DNA from 3 places in the Pantoea sp. SO10 genome. Region 3 is predicted to be linked to each of the others. Evidence: predicted binding sites of a transcription regulator. Region 3 holds the regulator's gene; each other region holds the start of a gene.
The links. The regulator PurR, encoded in region 3, represses purine synthesis genes. The targets are predictions, from matches to a motif close to CANGCAAACGTTTGCNTG.
Positions count from the first base shown of each region.

Region 1 (4,988 bases), 1.9 Mb from region 3:
CACCAGCGCCAGCAGCAACAGCAACATAAAGGGCATGGCAATCAGCCACGGCAGCAGGCTGCTGAGCGCCAGATCGCGCGTCATATCTTCGCGGTATTCCCACTCTTGCCCGACCACCACGCGATAGCGCTTATCCTCGGAGGTGAGCCACACCAGGCGCCAGCTGTCTTTATCACCGCGCAGCCGGCCATCAACAAAGCCATCGCGCTGATGATCGAATTGCAGATCACGGCCGTTTTCGCCGTCGTTCAACAATGGTTGGCCTGCCGCGCTGAAAATGGCAAATGCCAGCGCATCATCATCCTGATCGCCGCGGTGATGGCGCAGGATCGCTTTGGTTTTCGGCAACGTCACGTCCTGCAGTGAGGTGGGATCAAGCGCTATCAGCCGTTTGGCGAACAGCATTTGCTGAGTATCAAACAGCTCGTTCACCGTATCGCGGGTTTGATGCCAGGCGCTGAGGCCGGCCAGGCCGCCGCACACTATAATCAGCAGCACAAAGCCGATGGCGAGGCGCAGAAACAGACTCATTCCGCCGCTCCCAGCGTATAACCGACGCCGTGTACGGTACGAATAAACTGGCTGCCGAGTTTCTTGCGCAGATGATGAATGTGCACTTCCACCGCATTGCTGGAGACATCTTCATCCCAGCTGTAGAGCTTCTCCTCCAGCTGACTGCGCGTCAGCACGCGGCCAGGATTACGCAGAAACAGTTCCAGCAGCGCCAGTTCGCGGCTTTTCAGGCTAACGGGTTCGCCATCGCACAGCACGCTGTGGCTGCCGGGCGCCATTACCACGTTGCCGTGTTTCAGTTCCGGCTGCAGTTGCCCATGACGGCGACGGATCAACGCCTGCAAGCGTGCCGCCACTTCTGTTAACGCAAACGGCTTACACAGATAATCGTCGGCGCCGAGTTGCAATCCCTGGACGCGCTGATCGAGCGCATCGCGCGCGGTGAGGATCAGCACCGGCACATCGTGTCCTTGCTGGCGCCACTGACGCAGGATATCCAGACCATCGCGTTCGGGCAGCGACAGATCCAGCACCACTGCGTCCCAGGGCGCGGCGGTCAACGCCTGAAATCCGGCTTCGCCGGAGACAAACCAATCCACGCTGAAACCGAGTTTGGTCAACCCGACTTTCAAACCGTCGCCAATCAGCGTGTCATCTTCAATCAGTAAAATGCGCATCAACTCTCCTTCTATTAAGCGGAGTTATACGAAGCACAATTGCTCTTGTACAGCGAAAATCCCGTCAAATAGACTATTTTTCATGAATGTTAGCCAAACGGATTCTCTTAAGATCCTGTTAAGAACCTTATGGTGAAATAGCTCCCGTAAACCGACACATTCATGGAAAAGAGGTGAATTATGAAAAAGTCCGCAGCTCTGTTAGCGATTGTCGCCCTGGCCGCCACGCCGGTTCTTGCCGCTCAGCAAGGTGGCTTTGTTGATCCCAATGCGCCATCCGCGCAGGTGAAGTCCGGTGGGTTCAAAGCCGATAACACCAGCGTTGTCACGGTGAAACAGGCCGCAGAGATGAAAGACGATAGCTGGATTACCGTGCGCGGTACGCTTGAGAAGCAAATCGGTGATGAGGATTATCAGTTCCGTGATGCCACCGGCACCATGAAGGTTGAAATCGATCATAAACGCTGGAACGGTTTGACCATCACGCCGAAGGATCAGGTAGAACTGACCGGCGAACTGGATAAAGATTTCAACTCGATCGAACTGGACGTGAAACAGGTACGTAAACTGCCGTAATCCCATCTTCGGGGCCGCAGCAGCGGCTCCAAAATCCCACCAAACTCAAATTCTCTCTGGCACAAGCGAAACGTTTCGATGGCGATCACATTTCCGTGATGCCGTCATTGAGTTGCCGTGCGCATTTTATACACTCCCGATCAGCGAAACGTTTCGCTGTGGAGTGGAATAAATGAAAAAAGGTCGCTTGTTAAACGCTGAAGTCTCACATGTGATTGCTCGCCTGGGGCACACCGATACGCTGACGATTGCAGATGCAGGCTTGCCAATTCCGGCCGGTCCACAGCGCATCGATCTGGCGTTAACGCCGGGTACGCCCGAATTTCTACAGGTAGTTGACGTTGTCACGCAGGAGATGCAGGTCGAAAGCGCCCTGATAGCGGAGGAGATTAAGCAGCACAATCCGCAGCTCCACAGCGCACTGCTCGCCGTGCTCGAAGCCTTGCAACAGCACCAGGGGAATGTCATCACCATCCGTTACACCAGCCATGAACAATTCAAACAACATACGCAGCGTAGTCAGGCGGTCATTCGCAGCGGAGAGTGTTCTCCGTATGCGAATGTCATCCTGAGCGCCGGCGTGACCTTCTGAGGCCGCTATGCAACCGTTATTGCAACTCAAAGGAATTGAAAAGTCGTTTCCTGGCGTGAAGGCGTTGAATGGCGCATCGCTGGCCGTTTATCCGGGACGCGTGATGGCGCTGGTGGGTGAAAACGGCGCGGGCAAATCCACCATGATGAAAGTGCTGACCGGCATTTACAGCATGGATGCCGGTTCCCTGCAGTGGCTGGGTAAGGATGTGGCGTTCTCCGGTCCAAAGGCGTCGCAGGAAGCAGGCATTGGCATTATCCATCAGGAACTGAACCTGATTCCGCAGCTGACTGTTGCTGAAAATATCTTCCTTGGCCGCGAGTTTGTGAACCGCTTTGGCCGCATCGAATGGAAAAAGATGTATGCCGAAGCGGATGCGCTATTAAAGCGCCTTAATCTGCGTTTCGACAGCCACAAGCTGGTGGGCGATTTGTCGATTGGCGATCAGCAGATGGTCGAGATCGCCAAAGTGCTCAGCTTCGAGTCGAAAGTCATCATTATGGATGAACCGACCGATGCGCTGACTGATACCGAAACGCTGTCGCTGTTCCGCGTCATCAATGAACTGAAAGCGCAGGGCTGCGGCATCGTCTATATCTCGCACCGCATGAAAGAGATCTTCGAGATTTGCGATGACGTCACTGTGTTCCGCGATGGGCAGTTTATTGCCGAACGCGCGGTGTGCGATCTCAGCGAAGAGAGCCTGATCGAGATGATGGTCGGCCGCAAGCTGGAAGATCAATATCCGCGTATCGATCAACAGCCGGGCGAGATCCGCTTAAAAGTCGAAAATCTCAGCGGTCCGGGCGTTGATAACGTCAGCTTTACGCTGCGCAAAGGGGAAATCCTTGGCGTGTCGGGTCTGATGGGCGCAGGACGTACTGAACTGATGAAAGTGCTGTACGGCGCGCTGCCGCGCAGCAAAGGCAAAGTGACGCTGAACGGCCGCGAGATCGTGACCCGCTCTCCGCAGGATGGCCTCGCCAGCGGCATTGTGTATATCTCGGAAGACCGCAAGCGCGATGGTCTGGTGCTCGGCATGTCGGTGAAAGAGAACATGTCGTTGACCGCGCTGCGCTATTTCAGCACTGGCGCGGGCAACCTGCGCCACAGCGATGAGCAGCTGGCGGTGGGCGATTTTATCCGCCTGTTCAACGTTAAAACTCCGTCAATGGAGCAACCGATTGGTCTGCTGTCTGGCGGTAATCAGCAAAAAGTGGCGATTGCGCGTGGCCTGATGACGCGCCCCGATGTGCTGATTCTTGATGAGCCGACACGCGGCGTCGATGTCGGGGCAAAAAAAGAAATTTATCAGTTAATTAACCAGTTTAAAGCCGAAGGGCTGAGCATCATTTTGGTGTCGTCGGAAATGCCGGAAGTGCTGGGCATGAGCGATCGCATCGTGGTGATGCATGAAGGCCATCTGAGTGGCGAATTTTCCCGTGAGCAAGCTACCCAGGAATCCCTGATGGCGGCGGCAGTCGGTAAGCAACACAGCGAGGAGTTAGTAGTATGAGCACCCAAACCTTACCCGCCAGCCGTCGTTGGTTCAGCAAAGCCTGGCTGCTGGAGCAGAAATCACTGATTGCATTGATCGTGCTGATCGCCGTGGTTGCCAGCCAGAGCCCGAACTTCTTCACGCTGGCCAATATGTTCAACATTCTGCAGCAGACGTCGGTCAACGCCATCATGGCGGTCGGCATGACGCTGGTGATTCTGACCTCGGGCATTGATCTGTCGGTGGGATCGCTGCTGGCGCTGACCGGCGCGGTGGCGGCATCGATTGTCGGATTAGAAGTGAATGCGCTGGTGGCCGTTGCGGCTTCGCTGGCGCTGGGGGCGGCGATTGGCGGTATTACCGGCGTGATTGTGGCGCGCGGCAAGGTGCAGGCTTTCATCGCCACGCTGGTGATGATGTTGCTGCTGCGCGGCGTCACCATGGTTTACACCAACGGCAGCCCAATCAATACCGGTTTTAACGATAACGCCGATCTGTTCGGCTGGTTCGGTATCGGTCGCCCGTTGGGCATTCCAACGCCGGTGTGGCTGATGGTCGCGGTGTTCGGGCTGGCGTGGTACATGCTGCATCACACGCGCCTTGGTCGTTACATCTATGCGCTGGGTGGCAACGAAGCGGCCACGCGTTTGTCGGGCATCAACGTTAATCGCGTTAAAATCATCGTCTATTCGCTGTGCGGCCTGCTGGCGGCATTGGCGGGCACCATCGAAGTGGCGCGTCTCTCTTCCGCACAACCTACAGCGGGCACCGGTTATGAACTGGATGCGATTGCTGCGGTGGTGCTGGGCGGTACCAGCCTGGCGGGCGGTAAAGGTCGCATCATGGGCACGCTGATTGGTGCGTTGATCCTCGGTTTCCTGAATAACGGCCTGAATCTGATGGGCGTATCGTCTTACTACCAAATGATTGTTAAAGCCGTCGTCATTCTGCTAGCGGTGCTGGTGGATAACAAAAGCAGTAAATAACTCTGACCTTCACACAGGATTTAAAAATGAAAAAGTTAACTGCATTGGCCGTCATTCTTGGCGCCACCCTCAGTGCTGGCGCGATGGCTAAGGACACCATTGCTCTGGTGGTATCTACGCTGAATAATCCGTTCTTTGTGTCACTG
Region 1 covers NZ_CP040095.1:4,183,088-4,188,075, reverse strand. Annotated here, with positions in the region: gene qseC (quorum sensing histidine kinase QseC) at 1-531, opposite strand, end outside; gene qseB (quorum sensing response regulator transcription factor QseB) at 528-1,190, opposite strand; gene FCN45_RS19410 (YgiW/YdeI family stress tolerance OB fold protein) at 1,371-1,766, shown strand; gene rbsD (D-ribose pyranase) at 1,939-2,358, shown strand; gene rbsA (ribose ABC transporter ATP-binding protein RbsA) at 2,366-3,874, shown strand; gene rbsC (ribose ABC transporter permease) at 3,871-4,842, shown strand; gene rbsB (ribose ABC transporter substrate-binding protein RbsB) at 4,869-4,988, shown strand, end outside.
Region 1: rbsD (D-ribose pyranase) is a predicted target of PurR. The motif match lies at 1,908-1,925, and genes of this name have one in related genera.

Region 2 (4,988 bases), 230 kb from region 3:
GCGCATTTTTACCGGTTTTCGCAGCTGACGCGCGGCGATGGCACACAAACACGCCACGCCCGCCGCCTGCGTCTCTTTGCCGCCAAAGCCACCGCCCATGCGCCGCATATCAATGGTGACTTTGTTCATGGTGATGCCCATCACTTCCGCCACCAGTTTCTGCACTTCGGTGGGGTTTTGCGTCGAGGAGAACACCTGCAAGCTGTCATCTTCGCCGGGGATCACCAGCGCCGTCTGGGTTTCCAGATAGAAATGTTCCTGACCGCCGATGTGAAATTCGCCCTGAATACGGCGTGACGCCCGCGCCAGCGCAGCGTCGGCATCACCGCGTTGGTGAATGTGCGGCTGCTGCACAAAGAAACGCTGTTCCAGCGCTTCACGCACGTCGAGGACGGCCGGTAGCGCTTCGTACTCCACGATCGCCGCTGCGGCGCCGGCACGCGCCGCTTCGGGTGAATCAGCGGCGACGGCAATGACGATTTGACCGAAATATTCGATTGTGTCCTGCGCCAGCAGCGGATCGCCCGGTTCGAGCGGACCGACATCGTTGAGGCCCGGCACATCGCGCCACGTCAGCACGCTGACTACACCCGGCACCGCGTAACATGGCTGCACATCCAGTTTGGTGATGCGCGCATGCGCATGCTCACTCAGACGCGGACAGAGATGCAGCAATCCTGGCAGATCTGGCTTGTCGTCGATATACAGCGCTTCACCGGAGACATGCTTATCGGCACTTTCGTGTTTATTGCTGCGCCCGACGCCCGTTTGCATGTCGGTGGCAAACTGGGCTTTGAGCAGCGTTTCGTTCAGTTCCGGACGGTTATGAGACATAGCGCGATACCTCAGTAATGGTCAGCTCGCCAGACGCTTGTGCGTAATAGCGGCGCAATAGATTGCGCGCCACCTGCAGGCGGTAATCGGCGCTGGCGCGGAAGTCGCTTAGCGGCTGGAAATCCTCACTCAGCGCGGCGCAGGCTTTTTCGATGGCGCTGAGATGCAGCGGCTGGCCCAGCAGTTGTGCTTCAGCCGCCAGCGCGCGTTTTGGCGTGGCGGCCATACCCCCAAAGGCGAGCCGCGCTTCCACAATTACCCCTTCCGCGATGTGCAGATTGATAGCGGCGAAAACCGCGGAAATATCATCATCCAGCCGTTTAGCCACTTTCCACGCCGCAAAGTTGGGTGACACCGTCACTTTGGCGATGGTGATGCTGTGAATGAATTCTCCCGGCAGCAAGACAGTTTGACGATAAGCAGTAAAGAATTGATCGAGCGGGACTTCTCGCTGCTTGTTGCCCTGCTGCAAGACCAGACGCGCATTTAAAGCCAGCAGCATCGGCGCGCAATCACCAATCGGCGATGCGTTACCAATATTGCCGCCGAGCGTGCCCTGATTACGAATTTGCAATGAGGCAAAACGCTCCAGCATGCTGCTAAACGCTGGAATGTGCTGCGCTAAAAACTGATAGCAATGCTGCAATGAGGCGGCAGCACCGAGGTAAAGATGCGTTTCATCTTCGTGGCAGACCTTCAACTCATCAATCTGCTCCAGCGCGATCAGCAGCGGCAAGCGCTGATATTGCTGAGTGATTTGCAGCGTCAGATCGGTACCGCCAGCCACCAGGCGGGCTTCAGGATATTGCTGATAGAGCTCGGCGAGTTGCGCTACTGTTTTCGGCAGATAGCAGCGGCTGCCCGCGGCTTCGATGATCTGTACTTCATCGTTGCTGAGCGCCTGTAAACGCTGTACTAGCGCGGGTGCATTGGCACGGAAGGCATCCGCATCTGGTTGTTCACACGCCTGCTGCGCCGCATCCATGATCGGACGATAGCCGGTGCAACGGCATAAATTACCCGCCAGCGCCTGTTCTGCCTGATGTCGATCCCAGCCAGCGCTGTTTTTCTGCAGAGTAAACAGCGACATCACAAAACCCGGCGTGCAGTAGCCGCATTGCGAGCCGTGGCAATCCACCATCGCTTGCTGCACGCTGTGCAGTTCGCGGCCCTGCTTGAGATCTTCCACGGTAATCAATTGCTTGCCTTGCAGGCTGCTGACCAGCGTCAAACAGCTGTTCACCGCCTGATACTGCATCTGCCCATCGACGACTTTACCGAGCGTGACGGTGCAGGCACCGCAATCGCCAGACGCGCAGCCCTCTTTGGTACCGCGACGCTGCTGCTGGCCGCGCAGGTAGTTAAGCACGGTGAGATTGGGATCAAGCTCGCATTCGGTGATTAAACGATCGTTGAGTAAGAACTGGATCATGCGATTTGCTCCTCACTTTCGCGCTGCCAAACCGGTTTGCCGCTCACCCAGGTTTGCGCGATGTTGCGGTCGTCGCCAAGCGTCATCATTACAAACAGCCGCTCCCAGATGTCTTTGCTGTTGGCATTGCGCAGCTTCTGCAGCGGCGACACCGCCGCATCGAGTACCACGAAATCGGCCTCTTTGCCGGGGTTAAAATTGCCGATAACGTCATCCAGATCGAGCGCGTGCGCGCCGCCTAAGGTGGCGTGATAAAACGCTTCGCAGGCGCTGAGTTTGTATTGCTGTAGCTGGCCGACTTTGTAGGCTTCGCCCAGCGTTTGCAGCAGATTAAAGGTGGTGCCTGCGCCCACGTCGGTGCCAATGCCCATGCGTACGCCCTGCTGCCAGCAGCGTTTGATGTTGAATAAGCCGCTGCCGAGGAACAGGTTTGAGGTCGGGCAGAAGGCAATTGATGAATCGGTGTCATGCAGGCATTGCCACTCTTGATCTTCCAGATGCAGGCAGTGCGCGAACACGCTGCGTTTGCCGGTAAGTTGGTGATGATGATAAACATCAAGATAGCCTGCGCGCTCCGGGAATAGCGCTTTTACCCAAGCGATCTCCTGCGGATTTTCACTTAGGTGCGTGTGCATCCAGACATCAGGAAACTCCTCGCGCAGCTGACGCACTTTATCCAGCAATTCCGGCGACGAGGTCGGTGCAAAGCGCGGCGTGAGCGCATAGCTCAGGCGACCGCGCTGATGCCAGCGCTCAATCAGTTCACGCGTGTGCTGATAACTCTCTTCCGGCGTTTCGGTCAGGTATTCCGGCGCGTTACGATCCATCATCACTTTGCCAGCAATCAGCCGCATATCCAGCTGCTGCGCGGCGCTGAACAGCGAGTCGACCGACTGCTTATGCACGGTGCCGAACACCAGCGCGGTGGTGGTGCCATTCGACAGCAGCTGATGCAGGAAGAACGCCGACATTTTTGCCGCGTGATCGGGACAGTGATATTGGCTCTCCACCGGGAAGGTATATTGGTTGAGCCACTCCAGCAGCTGTTCGCCAAAGGCGCCGATCATTTCGGTTTGCGGATAATGAATATGGGTATCGATAAAGCCGGGCACGATCAGTTTACCGCGCAGATCGGTGACGCGAGTGGGATCAACGCGCCCTTCCGCGATTTGCCAGCTTTCCAGGCTGACCACTTTGCCGTCACGCAGCGTTAATAAGCCATCTTCGAGATAGCGTGCATTGGCAGCGATGTCGTCTGGCTGCGCGGCCAGAGCGGTGAAATCAAAGAAGCTGGCGCGCAGCAGCGTTTCGGGTGCGTAAAGCATAATGGTTCCTTGGTGCTTTTTTATGAGTGCAGGTGATTGCCTTAAAGATAGTTTGCAAAGCGCATGCCAATGCAAAGAACAAAAAATACTGTTTACTTTCAATATAATAGGTTGTTCCGATGCGTTTTTGTGTCAAGCTTGACGAGCAAACGTATGCGCAACCGGTTGCCTGCTATCGCAAACGGTTGCGATTTAACATTGCGGCGAGTTTTATTGCGCATGGCGTGATTATCGCCTGTTGAGATGCGTCTTTGTGGTGCGCCATTGCACTCGTAATGTGCAGGAAAAATCCTGCAACACGCTGCTTTGGGTTTTCATGAGCATGGGTTCGAGGTTAATGCTAAGGTGTGGCTGATAACCTGAAATCGTATAAGGAACAGTGAGATGATTATTTGTGTTACTGGCGCAACTGCTGGTTTTGGTCAAAGTATTACCCGCCGCTTCATTGCTACAGGTCACAAAGTGATCGCCAGCGGACGTCGCGCTGAGCGTTTAAAAGAGCTGAAAGATGAGCTGGGCGACAATCTGTATACCGTTCAGCTGGACGTGCGTAATCGCGCCGCCATCGATGAAGCGATCGCCTCCCTGCCCGCTGAATGGCGCAATATTGATGTGCTGGTTAACAATGCTGGCCTGGCGTTGGGTGTGGAACCGGCGCACAAAGCCAATATCGAAGACTGGGAAAATATGATCGACACCAACAACAAAGGTTTGGTGTACATGACGCGTGCGGTGCTGCCGGCAATGGTTGAACGCAATGTTGGTCATATCGTGAATATCGGTTCGATTGCCGGCAGCTGGCCTTACTTGGGTGGCAACGTGTATGGCGCGACCAAAGCGTTCGTGCGCCAGTTCAGCCTGAATCTGCGTACCGACCTTCACGGCACCGCGCTGCGCGTGACCGATATCGAGCCAGGTTTGGTGGGCGGAACCGAGTTCTCAAACGTGCGCTTTAAGGGCGATGACGATAAAGCGGGCCAGGTTTATGAAGGCACCACCGCGCTGACGGCGGAAGATGTCACCGAAGCGGTGTATTGGGTGACGACGCTGCCGAAGCACGTCAACATCAATACGCTGGAGATTATGCCGGTGACGCAAACCACCGCGGGACTGAAGGTGCATAAAGGTTAATCGCGGTTACACGCTGTTTGATCGAAATACCCGGGGCGACCATCCTGTGAGGCGCTCCGGCGGCTTTTGCCGCGACGACCGCATCGGGATGTTTCCCCTGATCTCGCACGCCGGTGTGGCCGATGATTACGCGCGGCCCCAACCGGTCACGATAATCAACATGCCGCTCAAGGCGACCAGCGCGCCGACCCAATCCCACGTACTCAGTTTTACGCCATCCACCACGCGCAGCCAGATTAGCGCCGTCAGCACGTATACGCCGCCAT
Region 2 covers NZ_CP040095.1:2,102,853-2,107,840, forward strand. Annotated here, with positions in the region: gene xdhB (xanthine dehydrogenase molybdopterin binding subunit) at 1-834, opposite strand, end outside; gene xdhA (xanthine dehydrogenase small subunit) at 824-2,266, opposite strand; gene guaD (guanine deaminase) at 2,263-3,591, opposite strand; gene ydfG (bifunctional NADP-dependent 3-hydroxy acid dehydrogenase/3-hydroxypropionate dehydrogenase YdfG) at 3,976-4,722, shown strand; gene FCN45_RS09825 (YnfA family protein) at 4,849-4,988, opposite strand, start outside.
Region 2: guaD (guanine deaminase) is a predicted target of PurR. The motif match lies at 3,766-3,783, and genes of this name have one in related genera.

Region 3 (4,988 bases):
TCATTAGCGCCAGCTTCAGGTCGGTATTCATCACAACTCCTTAGTCACACAATTATTAGGGTTAAGACGATTTTCGCATAGCAATAGGCAAAAATCTCGTGTTATCCGCGCCAGCTTGCTAGAATCGCCGCCTTTCGTTGCGCAACAGATTTTGCGCAGGCTGTATTTACAGCGTGATGAAGTGATTTTGCCTGCTTGAACATGCCGTTTTGCCCGCTTTTTTGGGCTGTAAAAGCATTAGCAGACGCAAACGTTTAACAATATACTTATCAGTAAGTTGCGATAAGCCCAGGAGCACCATTTTCATGGCAACAATTAAAGATGTCGCAAAACGCGCGGGGGTCTCAACCACCACGGTTTCGCATGTCATCAACAAAACGCGTTTCGTTGCGGAAGAGACGCGTAACGCCGTATGGGAAGCGATCAAAGAATTACACTACTCGCCAAGTGCCGTGGCGCGTAGTCTTAAAGTTAATCACACCAAAACCTTGGGTCTGCTGGCGACCTCCAGCGAAGCGCCCTACTTCGCTGAAATTATCGAAGCGGTGGAGAACCGCTGCTTCGAACGCGGCTATACGCTGATTCTCGGCAATGCGCACAACGATCTGCAAAAGCAGCGCGCTTACCTGTCAATGATGGCGCAAAAGCGCGTCGATGGTCTGCTGGTGATGTGTTCGGAATATCCAGACGATTTGCTGCAGATGCTGGAAGAGAACCGCAATATCCCCATGGTGGTGATGGATTGGGGCGCGTCACGCGGTGATTTCACCGATACCGTGCAGGACAATGCATTTCAGGGCGGCTATCTCGCCGGGCGTTATCTGATTGAACGTGGCCATCGCGATATCGGTGCCATTCCTGGCCAAATGGAGCGCAACACCGGCGGTGGACGTCATGCTGGCTTCCTGCAGGCAATGAACGAAGCGGGCATTACAGTGCGTCCGGAGTGGGTGGTTCAGGGCGACTTTGAGCCTGAATCGGGCTATCAGGCGATGCAACAGATCTTAAATCAGAAACAGCGTCCAACCGCGGTGTTCTGCGGTGGCGATATCATGGCGATGGGCGCGATTTGCGCTGCTGATGAGATGGGTTTGCGCGTACCGCAGGATATCTCGGTGATTGGCTACGATAACGTGCGCAACGCGCGCTATTTCACACCAGCGCTCACCACCGTGCACCAGCCGAAAGCTGAACTGGGTGAAAAAGCGCTGGAAATGCTGCTGGATCGCATCACCAGCAAGCGCGAAGATCCGCAAACTATCGAAGTCCAGCCAACGCTGATTGAACGCCGTTCGGTGGCGTACGGTCCGTTCCGCGACTACCGCCGCTAAGCCGACACTTCGCTGAGCCATTCGTGGTTCAGCGTTTCCGCATCCCCGAGATAAGCCAGTAACCACGCCAGCGCCGGTGACGCGCGCTGTTCTGACCAGCTGACGCAGCACGGACTGTCCGGAAACGCCTGCGGTAGCGCCAGCTCGACCAGTTTTTGGCTGTCCAGCAGTGGACGCGCCAAATGGCCAGGCACCATGCCGACGCATAATCCTGCCAGCAAACAATCCATCCCGGTTTCCCACTCTGGCACCACCAACCGCCGCTGATTATCCAGCGTCCATGTCATACGGCGCGGCAACGCACGCGAGGTATCTTCCAGCACCAGCGATGGCCACGCCCGCAAGGTTTCATCATCCAGCTCCTTGCTGTTAACCAGCGGATGATCGGGACTCACCACACAACGCCAGTTCAGCGCGCCCATATCCTGAAAGGCAAAACGTCCGCCCACCGGGATGGCCTGAGTTGCGCCAATCGCCACATCCACCCGACCATCAGCCAACGCATCCCACACGCCGTTGAACACTTCGTAGCTGATAATCAGCTCCATGTCGGGAAAATGGCGGTAGAAGTCTTTCACTAACTGTCGCGTACGCTGCGGTTTTACAATGCAGTCGACCGCGATGCTCAACTCGCCGCGCCAGCCATTTGCCAGTTGCTGACACTGTCGGCGAGTTGCCAGCATTTTTTTGATAACAGAACGGCCTTCCCGCACAAAATGCTCGCCCGCCGCTGTCATCACCACTTCCCGATGCTGGCGCTCAAACAGCGGCACCGCCAGCCAGTTTTCCAGCTGGCGCACAGTGTAACTGACGGCAGAGGGCACGCGATGCAGCTCCTGCGCTGCCGCGCTAAAACTGCCGGTGCGCGCTACTGCATCCACCACTTCAAGCGCATATTCTGACCACATAATTTTGCCTTCAAAAATTTTAACAGCATCATGCAAATATTAGCGTTTCACAAAGCGCGCTGCATCCTTTTACACTCCCCGGCGTTTACCCTGCCCAAAAGAGAATCAACATGTTGTCGTCTAAAGCATTTATGCCTTATCTCGCCGTGCTCAGCATGCTCGGCTTTCTTGCCACGGATATGTATTTACCCGCCTTTGGCGATATGCAGCGTGATTTTGCTAGCGCACCCGGCACCATCAGCGCCAGCCTGAGTCTGTTTCTCGGCGGTTTTGCCTGTGCCCAGGTATTTTGGGGACCGCTATCAGATCGTTATGGACGTAAGCCGATTTTGCTGGCGGGCCTGGCCATCTTCGCCCTCGGTTGTCTGGGAATGCTGTGGGTGACCGATGTCCGCCTGATGCTGGCGCTGCGTTTTGTGCAGGCGATTGGCGTGTGTGCGGCTGCCGTAAGCTGGCAGGCGCTGGTGGTGGATCACTATCCAAAAGCAAAAGCTAATAAAGTGTTTGCAACGATTATGCCGCTGGTTGCGCTGTCTCCGGCGCTGGCACCGCTGCTCGGCGCCTGGCTGATCGGCCACTTCCACTGGCGCAGCATCTTTATCACGCTGACGCTGGTTGCCGTGGTGTTGCTGATCGGTACGCTGCAGTTAACCTCACCTAAGCGCGAGAAAGTCGCCTCAGGCAAACAACCCGGCTGGTTGACTTTGCTAGGCACCCGCGTCTACAGCGGTAACGTCTTAATCTATTCGGCATGTTCGGCGAGCTTTTTCGCGTGGCTGACGGGCTCACCTTTCATTCTCGCCGCAGCTGGCCTGACGCCGGGCGATATTGGCCTGAGCTATATTCCGCAGACCATTGCGTTTCTGATTGGCGGCTTTGGCTGCCGCGCGCTGTTAAATCGTTATCAGGGCGCGCAACTGCTGCCGTGGTTGCTGGTGCTGTATAGTCTGAGCATCCTAAGTCTGTTTGTCATCGCCCTGATGCCTTCAGCGCCGCTGTTTGTGCTGCTGATGCCCTTCTGCGGCATGGCGCTGGCCAATGGCGCGATCTATCCGATTGTGGTGGCCAGCGCATTAGCGCCCTTCCCGCACGCCACCGGTAAAGCGGCAGGATTACAGAATTTATTCCAGTTAGGATTGTGCTTTGTCGCCAGCCTGCTGGTCTCCGCCGGCCTTGACCAGGCGCTGTTCAACACCACATTAGTGATGGTGGTCACCGTGGTACTGGCGTGGGCGGGCTTTGTCTGCCAGCGATCGGCAAACGCACAAAGTGATATTGCCCACACTTCCCGTCCCTGCGAAGATAATCTCTAAGCCAACGCTTTTCGTTAGCAAACTAACGATAACCCGTTGAATATTGACCCACGTGAGCATATACTCAGTGGGTCAGTAATTCTGTATTAAATCAATAATATAAATGTAATACCTTTAGCGACTCTGTCGCGGGATGGCGTCTGCACGGTACTCCAGTGTTGCGTCCAACTTTTCTATTCAAATTCATGCCTCTGTAAAACGTCGGATTTCTGGCGCACGGATTTTCCGTGAGTTCTCTCACAGGTCTTGGGAAATTGGCTATTCTTTTTCTCAGGTTCAGATCGGAAGGTGATGGAGAAGCTATGAGTTCATCTGTTATAGAAGAAGTGAGCCTTGAAGAAAACCACTGGTTTCGGATCGTCAATGAACTGCTAGAGCGTGCTGATATTGCAGTTAATGGCACTCGTCCCTGGGATATTCAGGTAAAGCATCCAGATTTTTTTAAACGCGTGCTCGAGGAAGGATCGCTCGGATTAGGTGAAAGTTACATGGATGGTTGGTGGGAGTGCGAACAGCTTGATATGTTCTTCCATCGCGTTTTAAAACACCATCTGGATAAACAATTACCGCGGCATTTTAAAGATACGTTGCGAATCGCCGCCGCGCGTCTTACTAATTTGCAATCGAAAAAACGCGCCTGGATTGTGGGTAAAGAGCATTACGACCTGGGTAATGATCTATTCTCACTGATGCTTGACCCCTATATGCAATATTCCTGCGGCTACTGGAAAGATGCTGATACGTTGGAAAGCGCGCAGCAGGCCAAACTGGATATGATTTGCCGCAAGTTACAACTTGAACCGGGCTTGACGCTGTTGGATATCGGTTGTGGCTGGGGCGGACTGGCGGAATATGCCGCACGCCATTATGGCGTCACGGTGCATGGCGTCACTATTTCTGCAGAGCAACAAAAACTGGCACAACAACGCTGTGAAGGACTGGATGTCACTATTTTACTGCAGGACTATCGCGACCTGAATAATCAATATGATCGCATTGTTTCTGTCGGAATGTTTGAACATGTCGGGCCGAAAAACTATGCCACTTATTTTGATGTTGCTGACCGCAATCTCAAACCAGACGGCATATTTTTACTGCACACCATTGGTGCCCTCACAACGGATATGAATGTCGATCCGTGGATTGATAAATATATCTTCCCGAACGGTTGTCTGCCGTCGGTCCGTCAAATCGCTGATGCCAGTGAGCCACATTTCGTCATGGAAGATTGGCACAACTTTGGCGCAGATTACGATACGACGTTAATGGCATGGTATGAACGTTTTCAGGCGGCGTGGCCGCAGCTGGCTGAGAAATATGGCGAACGTTTTAAACGAATGTTCGACTATTATCTCAACGCCTGCGCCGGTGCGTTTCGCGCCCGTGATATTCAGCTGTGGCAGGTGGTATTCAGTCGTGGCAAGGATGGCGGATTA
Region 3 covers NZ_CP040095.1:1,872,786-1,877,773, reverse strand. Annotated here, with positions in the region: gene FCN45_RS08755 (YnhF family membrane protein) at 1-31, opposite strand, end outside; gene purR (HTH-type transcriptional repressor PurR) at 306-1,331, shown strand; gene punR (DNA-binding transcriptional activator PunR) at 1,328-2,239, opposite strand; gene punC (purine nucleoside transporter PunC) at 2,350-3,552, shown strand; gene cfa (cyclopropane fatty acyl phospholipid synthase) at 3,855-4,988, shown strand, end outside.